3 regions of the Leucobacter tenebrionis genome follow, and region 1 is predicted to be linked to each of the others. Evidence: predicted binding sites of a transcription regulator. Region 1 holds the regulator's gene; each other region holds the start of a gene.
The links. The regulator HrcA, encoded in region 1, represses chaperone genes, less so after heat shock. The targets are predictions, from matches to a motif close to TTNGCACTCGNNNNNNNCGAGTGCNAA.

Region 1 (3,246 bases):
TCTCGACGCGGTGAAGACGCAGCTCGCGGCGCTCGCGCCCGGCGCGGTCGCGGGCACCGTCCCGCCCGGGGCCGCGGATGCCGACGGCCCTGGTGCCGACTCCGGAACCACCGATACCGGAACCGACACCGGCGAAGATGCCGAGCATTCTGCCTGAGGGCGATCCGGCTCCCGCTGACGGATCCCTGCCCCCGAGCGTCGCCGACGGCGCCTCCGAGCGCCGCTTCGGGGTATACGTGCACGTGCCGTACTGCCGCGTGCGCTGCGGCTACTGCGACTTCAACACCTACACGGCCAGCGAGCTCGGCGGCACCCGGCGCGACGACTACGCGGGGCAGGTGCAGCACGAGCTGGGCTTCGGCGCCGAGGTGTTGCGGCGCGCCGGAGTGCCGGATCGCCGGGTGTCGACGGTCTTCTTCGGGGGCGGCACGCCCACGCTGCTCCCGGCCGCCGATCTGACGGCCATGTTGGGGCGGATCCGCGACGAGTGGGGGCTCGCCCCCGGAGCGGAGGTGACGACGGAGGCGAACCCCGACTCGGTCGACGAGGCGTACCTCGCCGAGCTCGCGGCGGCCGGGTTCACCCGGGTGAGCTTCGGCATGCAGTCGGCGGTGCCCCACGTGCTCGCGACGCTCGATCGCACGCACACGCCCGAGCGCGTTCCGCTCGTCACCCGCTGGGCGCGGGAGGCCGGGCTGCAGGTGAGCGTCGACCTCATCTACGGCACGCCGGGGGAGTCGCTCGCCGACTGGGAGCGCTCGATCGATGCCGCGCTCGCCACGGATCCGGACCATATCTCGGCATACGCGCTGATCGTCGAGCAGGGAACGAAGCTCGCCGCGCAGATCCGCCGCGGCGAGGTGCCCGAGCCCGACGAGGACCTGCACGCCGATATGTACGAGCTCGCCGACGCGCGCTTCTCAGCCGCGGGGTTCTCGTGGTACGAGATCAGCAACTGGTCGCGCACCCCCGAGACCCGCTCCAAGCACAACCTCTCGTACTGGACAGGCGAGGACTGGTGGGCCGCCGGTCCCGGTGCGCACAGCCACGTCGGCGGAGTGCGGTGGTGGAACGTGAAGCACCCCGGCGCCTACGCACAGCGCATCGCGGCGGGGATCTCGCCGGCGCACGCGAGGGAGGCGCTGAGCGAGGAGGCGAGGCACGAGGAGCGCGTGCTGCTCGAGACGCGGATCGCCGATGGCCTGTCCGCGGAGGTGCTCTCGGCCGATGAGCGCCGCGCGATCCCGCAGCTCATCGCCGACGGGCTCATCGACGGGCGGGCCGCGATCGCCGCTCCCGGACGGCCCGCGCGCGTGATCCCGACCCTGCGCGGGCGCCTGCTCGCCGACACGGTCGTGCATCGCCTGCTCGGCGGGTGAGCCGCGTCCCCGGGGTTATCAGGACCGTCTCGGGGTTCGCTGTCGGCGTGCGTCGCTGCGGGCGCTTACGAGGGTGCTGCGGTAGACTTGGCACTCTGAAGAGACGAGTGCCAGGAAGGATGGTCGGTCGCATGGTGTCGGAGCGCAGCCTCGCGGTGCTGCACGCAATCGTGAGCGACTACGTCTCATCGAACGAACCCGTGGGGTCCAAGGCCATCGTCGATCGGCACAGCTTCGGGGTCTCCGCGGCCACGATCCGCAACGACATGGCGCTGCTCGAGGAGGACGAGCTGATCGCTCAGACGCACACCTCCTCGGGCCGGGTTCCCACCGACAAGGGCTACCGCCTGTACGTCGACACGCTCGCCAGGATCCGCCCGTTGAGCGCCGCCCAGCGGTCCGCCATCGAGCGCTTCCTCGGCGAGTCGAGCGACCTCGACGACGTCATGGCGCGCACGGTCCGACTGCTCGCGCAGCTCACCAATCAGGTGGCGGTCGCGCAGTACCCGTCGCTGCGCCGCACGGTCGTGCGCCACATCGACCTGGTCGCGATCGGGGAGGACCGGGTGCTCTGCGTGCTCATCCTCGGCAGCGGCGTGGTCGAGCAGCAGGTGGCGTGGCTGCCGGCCTCCCGGGTCACCGAGGCGTGGGTGCACGGCCTGAAGCAGCGGATCTCGGAGACCGCGGTCGGCGCGGACGTCGAGACAGCGGTCGCCGCGGTGACGGACCTGGTCGAGCGCGTCTCCGAGTGGGCGCAGCCCGACGAGACGGAGCTGGTGCGGCGGGTGCTCTCGGTCGTATCGAGCCAGCTGCAGGCCAACCGCAGCGAGCGCATCGCCGTGTCGGGCGCCGCCAACCTCTCCCGCCCCGGCGAGTTCGCGGGGTCGCTGCCCGCGGTGCTCGAGGCGATCGAGGAGCAGGTCACCCTGCTGCGCCTGTTCGGCGAGCTCGCGCAGGACGGGCGCGACGTGTCGGCCTCGATCGGGCGGGAGAACGCGCGCTACGGCCTCGCGGCCACCTCCGTGATCGCCTCCAGCTACGAGCGCGAGGCCGACTCGGTGTCGAAGCTGGGCGTGCTGGGGCCCATGCGCATGGACTACGCGGGTAACATCGCTGCGGTGCGCGCGGTGGCGCGCTATCTCAATCACTTCCTGGGCGAGGAGCAGTAGCTCCCGCGGGCGCGTGTCGTGCGCGCCGCCGCGTCCAGTCATCGAACTCACCGAACAACACCCCTGAGGAGCACAACGTGGCCGATCACTACGAGACTCTCGGCGTGTCGCGAGAGGCGACGCCCGAAGAGATCAAGAAGGCCTATCGCCGGCTCGCGCGCGAGCTGCACCCCGACGTGAATCCGAGCGAGGATGCGGCGGAGCGCTTCAAGAACGTCACGCACGCCTACGACGTGCTGAGCGACCCCGAGCAGCGGCAGCGCTACGACATGGGCGGCGGCCAGGGCGGTGCCGCCGGCTTCGGCGACATCTTCGAGACGTTCTTCGGGGGCGGCTTCGGCGGCGCGCAGCGCGGCCCGCGCTCCCGCTCCGAGCGCGGCGACGACGCCATGATCCGCGTCGATGTCTCACTCGAAGAGGTGATCTTCGGGGCGCAGCGCGACATCACGGTCAACACCGCGGTGCTGTGCGAGGTCTGCCAGGGCAGCTGCTGCCAGCCGGGCACCCACCCGGTCACGTGCGACGTCTGCGGCGGTCAGGGTCAGGTGCAGCGCCAGGTGCGCTCGCTGTTCGGCAACGTCGTCACGATGCACCCCTGCGGCAGCTGTCAGGGCTACGGCACCGTGATCGAGCACCCGTGCGTCGAGTGCGGCGGCAAGGGTCGGGTGCGCGAGCGCCGCACGATCCCGATCGACATC
Region 2 (3,246 bases), 870 kb from region 1:
CGAGCGCCTGGCGGGCCCTGGGCAGGATCCTGGCGTCCTCCGGCCTCGGCACGATCGGTGCGAGCGTGCCGTCGAAGTCGCTCGCCACGATGAGCCTGGGAAGCGCGGCGAGCCGGCGCACGCGGTCGTCGATGCTGCGCGGCACGAATGCCGTGCTCACCTGGATCGGCTCGGTACGGTGCCCGGTGGGGCTCGGGCGCTGCGCCTCCGCGGTCGCCCGCACCGCCCCCAGGTAGCCGGACGCCCAGTGCGCGACATCGTTGTCGTAGACGGTTCGGCGCAGCGAGCGCATGCGCCGGCGCTGCTCCTCGCGCGGCATGTGGGCCGCACGCACGATCGCGGCCTTGAGCCCCTCGATGTCGTGCGGGTTGACGAGCAGCGCGTCCCGCAATTCGTCGGCCGCCCCCGCGAACTCGCTCAGCACCAGCACGCCCTGCTCGTCGGTGCGGCACGCGGCGTACTCCTTCGCGACGAGGTTCATGCCGTCGCGCAGCGGAGTGACCAGCAGCACGTCCGCGGCCAGGTAGAGCGCCACCATCTCGTCGCGCGTGTGCCCGCGATGCAGATAGACGAGCGGCGCGTGCCCGATGCTTCCGTACTCCCCGTTGATGCGCCCCACGGTGAGCTCGACCTCGTCGCGCAACTGCCGATAGGCGTCGACGCGCTCCCGGCTCGGGCTCGCCACCTGCACGAGCACCGTCTGCTCGGCGTCGATCTCGCCGTCCGAGAGCAGCTCGTCGAACGCCTTGAGGCGGTGCCTGATCCCCTTCGTGTAGTCGAGTCTGTCGACGCCCAGCATGACCGTCTTCGGGTTGCCGAGTTCGGCGCGGATCTCCCTCGCCCGCTCCTGGATCTCGGGGCGGGCGGCCACCTCGGCGAAGGCCGCGGCGTCGATCGAGATCGGGAACTCCTGGGCGAGCACCGTGCGCGACGGCTCACCGGCGGCGCCGGGCACGACGATCGTGTTGCCGAGCGCGGGCACGCGGGTGAACCGCTCGGCCGTCATGCGGAACGCCACGGCGTCGGTGACCTGCTGGAACCCGATCACGTCGGCCCCGAGCAGCCCCTCGACCACGCGCTTGCGCCACGGGAGCTGCGCGAAGAGCCGGCTCGGCGGGAACGGGATGTGCAGGAAGAAGGCGATCGTGAGGTCGGGGCGCAGCTCGCGCAGCATCGCGGGCACGAGCTGGAGCTGGTAGTCATGGACCCAGACGATCGCACCCTCAGCCGCGTGCTGCGCGACGCGCTCCGCGAAGCGCTGGTTCACCTTCTGATAGCGGTCCCACCACACGCGGTGGAATTCGGGACGCGCGATCACGTCGTGGTAGAGCGGCCAGAGCGTGCCGTTCGAGAAGCCCTCGTAGTAGAGCTCGATGTCGTCCTCGCTCAACTCGACGGGCGCGAGGCGCATCGATCCGATCTCGAATGGCTCCACCGCCTCGTCTGCAGAACCGACCCACCCCACCCAGAGGCAGCCGAGCTGCTCCACGATGGGGGCGACCGCCGTGACGAGTCCTCCCGGTGAGGTGCGCCACGAGGTGGATCCGTCCTTCTCGACGACCCGGTCAACCGGCAACCGGTTGGACACCATGACGAGTTCGCGCCCGCCCGTCATGTCCTTCATCTCGGTCATGGCACCCCCTTGCGAGTCTCTGTTATCGCAGTCTACGAGACCTGCGCGACCGCTGCTGCCCATTGCGGCCGTATCCCGCCGGATGCTAGTGAGCCGCGCGTTTGCCTCAAGCGAACAACAGTTAGCACTCTACCCGAGAGAGTGCTAATATTTTCTCAAGTTGAGTTACCTGCACTCAACTTTCACATCTTGAATCGCCAGTTCAGAGAAAGGTGAGAAACATGGCAACCTACACCCCCTTCCGTGAGATGGAACGCATCGCCGACAGCCTGTTCAACGAGCCCCTGCGCGGACCGCGGCAGATGCCCATGGATCTCTATCGCGACGGCGACCACTACCTGCTGACCGCTGACCTGCCCGGCATGGATCCGGGCTCCGTCGACATCGATGTGGACGGCCAGTTGCTGACGATCCGCGCCGAGCGCACTCTGCCGAGCACCGAGAACGTGAAGTGGATCACCCGCGAGCGCACCTCGGGCAGCTTCCTGCGTCAGCTCAGCCTCGGCCAGGGCATCGATACCGAGCGCATCAGCGCCAGCTACGACAACGGCGTGCTGTGCGTGACGATCCCGGTCAGCGAGCGGGCGAAGCCGCGTAAGGTGGAGGTCACCAGCGCGAACGGCAGCGCAGCGTCGCAGACGCTGGAGGCAGACAGCGGGGCGGACAAGCAGCAGCTGGAGAACAGCCCCGCGTAAGGGCTGACCCACCGCTGAGGCTCGGGGCGGGGCCGCAGACCGGCACCCGCCCCTTCCCTCCCCGGCGCGACCGGCCTAGAGTTGAGCGATCAGACCGCAATCGCCTGGAGGCGTCATGGCTCGCGCACGCATACATAATCAGTTCGTGTCTCTCGACGGCTTCTCGGCGGGCGACCACGTGACGTTCGACCGCCCGATCGGAGACGCCGGCGCCCTCTTCAGCTGGTTCGACGGCCGCGTCATCGAGGGCGTTCACCGGGTCGCCGATCCGGTGACGCTGGATCGTGCCCTGTTCAGCATGTGGGGGCAGGGCATCGGCGCGGAGATCATGGGGCGCCGCAAGTTCGGCCCGCAGAGCGGGCCCTGGCCCGACGACGGGTGGCGTGGATGGTGGGGCGACGAGCCGCCCTTCAAGACCCCCTGCTTCATACTCACGCACCACCCGCGCGAGCCCATGGTGTTCGCGAACGGCACGAGCTTCCACTTCATCGACGCCGACCCGGCCGAGGCGCTGCGCCGCGCGAGCGAGGCCGCCGACGGCAGGGACGTTCGCATCGGGGGCGGGCCCTCGACGATCCGCCAATTCCTGCGCGCCGACCTCGTCGACTTCATGCACGTCGTGGTCGTGCCGATCACGCTGGGTCGCGGCGTGCACCTCTGGGACGACGTCGTGGGGATCGAGGATCGCTTCACGATCGAATCGGTCAGCAGTTCGAGCGGGCTGACCCACCAGCTGTGGAACCGGAAGCAGTAGCCGCCGTACCTCGGGCCGCTCGCTACGCCCCGTGCCCGCTGGAGTCGAGCTCGAGCTCGATCATCACGCCAGCCTAGCGGCGCAGATCTGCCGTCGAGCACACCGGATCTCGGGTTTCGGTGTGCTCGACGGCGGATCTGCGGCGCGACCACCGCGTCTCGAGC
Region 3 (3,246 bases), 620 kb from region 1:
GCCCACCGGTCCGGTGATGAGCGGCATCTTCGTCATCGCCTCGGCCACTCGCACCTGCGAGCGATCCTTCGGGTCGATGAAGCGCATGTCGCGGTTCGTGATGATGCCGAGCAGTACGCCGTTCGAGTCGACGACCGGGAGACCCGACACCCGGTACTCGCCGCAGAGCGCGTCGACCTCGGCCACGGTCGCATCGACCGAGGTGGTCACCGGGTTGGTGATCATGCCGGCCTCGCTGCGCTTGACCCGATCCACCATCTCGGCCTGATCCTGAATCGACAGATTGCGGTGCAGGATGCCCAGGCCGCCGTTGCGGGCCATGGCGACCGCCATGCGGGTCTCGGTCACCGTGTCCATGGCTGCCGAGATCAGCGGGATGTTCAGGCGGATCCGGCGCGTGAGCTGAGTCGAGGTATCGGCCTCGCTCGGGATGACGTCGGTGTGCGCGGGAAGCAGCAGCACATCGTCGTAGGTCAGACCGGTGAACGCGAAGGGATCACGCTGTTCCATGGAACCTCTTTTGCTGTGTGAGTGGGGCCAGTGGGGCTCAGGCGACCGGATCGCGGCGCCTCGCCCTTTCAGTCTAAGGGAATCGGCCCGGTGTTCGTCTGCGCCGTGGGAGAACGCCGGATCTGCCCCAGCATGTCCACGATGAGGATCACGAGTGCGATCCAGACCGCGACGAACCCGATCCATCGACTCACGGGCATCTCCTCGTGCATCACGAAATAGCCGTAGAGGAAGCCGAGGATCGGCGTGAGGAACTGCAGGAATCCCATGTACGAGAGCGGCAGTCGACGCGTCCCCTCGCCGAAGAGGATCAGCGGGACCGCCGTCATGATGCCGCTGAGCAGCACGAGCGCGGCGATGCCCGGACCGAAGGAGAAGGCGGTGATACCCGTCGTGCTCGCGACGATCAGCAGCTGCACCGCGGCGATCGGCAGCGAGGCGAAGGTCTCGACCGTGAGACCCGTGATGCCGTCGACCTGCTCCCCCGCATGCTTGTGCACGGCGCCGTAGAGACCGAAGGACGCCGCGATCCCGAGCGCGATCCAGGGGAACACGCCGTACGCGATCGCGGCCGTCGTCACACCGACAGCGGCGATCCCGACCGCCCACCACTGGAGGCGCGTGAGCGACTCCTTGCGCACGACCACCCCGATGAGGATCGTGAAGAGCGGGTTGATGAAGTAGCCGAGCGAGGTCTCGAGCACGTGCCCCGTCATGACGCCGACCACGAAGAGCTGCCAGTTCGCGTAGAGCAGCAGGGACGACAGCGCGAACCAGCCCAGCAGTCGCGGGGAACGGAGGATCGCCGTCACCTGCGACCAGCGCCGCGTCAGGGAGACGAGGATCACGCAGAACACGAGCGTCGCGCCGACCCGCCAGGGCACCACCTCGAAGGGCCCGACCATCGCGATGAGGCCGAAGTAGAGCGGGAAGACTCCCCAGATCAGGTACGCGCCCAGACCGTACCCGAGTCCAGCGCGTGTTCGATTCACCGATCCAGTCTATGCCCTCCCCCGGCACCGCGCGCCCTCAGCCAGGGCACGCATAGAGCCGGGCCCCGATCATGAGATCGGAGCCCGGCTCTGAACGGAAACGAGCGTTTAGCGCTCGACGACCGCGAGGATGTCGCGGGCCGAGAGGACCAGGTAGTCGTCGCCGCCGACCTTGACCTCGGTGCCGCCGAACTTCGAGTAGATCACGATATCGCCGACGTTGACGTCGAGCGGGATGCGGGTGCCGCTGTCCGCGACGCGGCCGGGGCCCACTGCGACGACCTCGCCCTCCTGCGGCTTCTCCTTGGCGCTATCCGGAATCACCAGACCGGACGCGGTGGTCTGCTCTGCCTCGACCTGCTTGATGACGATACGATCCTCGAGCGGCTTGATGGCTACCGACACGGTTGACCTCTTTCCAATGTCTGAAGGTTCTCTCGCGCTCGCCCCGTGCGAGCGCGCCTACAGCAGAGTTTAGGACCCTCGTTGGCACTCTCGCAAGGGGAGTGCCAATTCGCGATCCGAGGATCGCCGAAAGCGAACGGGATCCGCGTCCGCGCGACGCGCCCCGCGACCTCCGCGACCGCGCCGCCTACAATCGAAGGGACAGCCGATGCGCCCCGGGCGGATCGGGAGCCCGCAACCGCTCGAGGAGCAGTCATGACCACCCCGAACCCTCCCCAGCAGCCAGAACGCAGCGCCCCGTCCCCGACCGCGCCGCAGTACTCGCAGACCCCGCAGGGCGGCGCGCCCCAGGCGAGCACGGCGGCACCCCGGTACCAGCAGCCCGCGCAGCAGGCCCCCTACCGCCCGCAGCCGGCCACCGCGACGACGCTCGGCGCCACCAACACGTACGCCGTGCTGGCCGTCATCTTCGGCTTCCTGGTGCCCATCGCCGGCATCGTCTTCGGGCACATGGGCCTCTCCCAGATCAAGCGCACCGGCGATCCCGGCCGAGGCCTGGCGCTGACCGGCCTCATCGTGGGCTACGCCTACTTCGCCCTCATCGCGATCCTCATCTTCCTCTACATCAGCTTCTTCGTGATGATGTTCGCGGCCATGGGCAGCGCCTTCTCCAGCAGCGACCTCTACTACTGATCCGACTCTCGACCCGGGCCTCCCGCGCCTCTCGAAAGGAAACTCGCAGTGTCCCAGAACCAGCCCTCCAACGGCGACGACGCCCAGCCCGGCTACGCACCCCCGCAGCCGCAATACGCACCTCCGCAGCCGCAGTACCAGCAGCCCTACGGGCAGCAGGCTCCCTACCAGGTCTACCCGCCGGCCGCGCCGACCAACGTCCTGGCCATCGTCTCGATGATCGCCAGCATCGTCGGATTCTTCACCTTCGCGATCTTCGCCGTCGCCGGCGTCATCATGGGGCACATCTCACTGAACCAGATCAAGCGCACCGGTGAGAACGGGCGCGGCATGGCCATCGCGGGCCTCATCGTCGGCTATGCGGCGATCGGCTTCTGGGTGCTGATCCTGCTCTTCTACGTGCTCATCATCGTGGTGGGGCTCGGGATCGCGGGCGCATCGAGCGGCAGCTTCTGAGCGGGCGGCGCTCCCCCGAGATGCCCCAGCGCCCGAAGAGCGCGGCCCCCTCGGCTTCTCCGGGATCCGCCCCACGCAGCGTGGCTCAGGAAGCCCCGGGCTGGCGAGAACTCGCCGCGCCGGCGGGTGCCGCAGTGCTCGAACGCATCTCAGCGGGTATCGCAGCCGGGCGCACGCTCGATCAGCTCTC

Region 2: a site for HrcA is predicted at 1,755-1,781, ahead of KVY00_RS13355 (Hsp20/alpha crystallin family protein). Genes of this name have one in related genera too.
Region 3: a site for HrcA is predicted at 1,989-2,015, ahead of groES (co-chaperone GroES). Genes of this name have one in related genera too.

What each region holds. Positions count from the first base shown of each region.
Region 1 covers NZ_CP082322.1:381,890-385,135, reverse strand. Annotated here, with positions in the region: gene KVY00_RS01805 (DUF1990 family protein) at 1-157, shown strand, start outside; gene hemW (radical SAM family heme chaperone HemW) at 138-1,379, shown strand; gene hrcA (heat-inducible transcriptional repressor HrcA) at 1,511-2,548, shown strand; gene dnaJ (molecular chaperone DnaJ) at 2,626-3,246, shown strand, end outside.
Region 2 covers NZ_CP082322.1:2,896,080-2,899,325, reverse strand. Annotated here, with positions in the region: gene KVY00_RS13360 (bifunctional alpha,alpha-trehalose-phosphate synthase (UDP-forming)/trehalose-phosphatase) at 1-1,633, opposite strand, end outside; gene KVY00_RS13355 (Hsp20/alpha crystallin family protein) at 1,855-2,328, shown strand; gene KVY00_RS13350 (dihydrofolate reductase family protein) at 2,444-3,082, shown strand.
Region 3 covers NZ_CP082322.1:1,006,820-1,010,065, forward strand. Annotated here, with positions in the region: gene guaB (IMP dehydrogenase) at 1-510, opposite strand, end outside; gene rarD (EamA family transporter RarD) at 579-1,502, opposite strand; gene groES (co-chaperone GroES) at 1,611-1,907, opposite strand; gene KVY00_RS04720 (DUF4190 domain-containing protein) at 2,163-2,600, shown strand; gene KVY00_RS15530 (DUF4190 domain-containing protein) at 2,649-3,056, shown strand; gene KVY00_RS04730 (class I SAM-dependent methyltransferase) at 3,137-3,246, shown strand, end outside.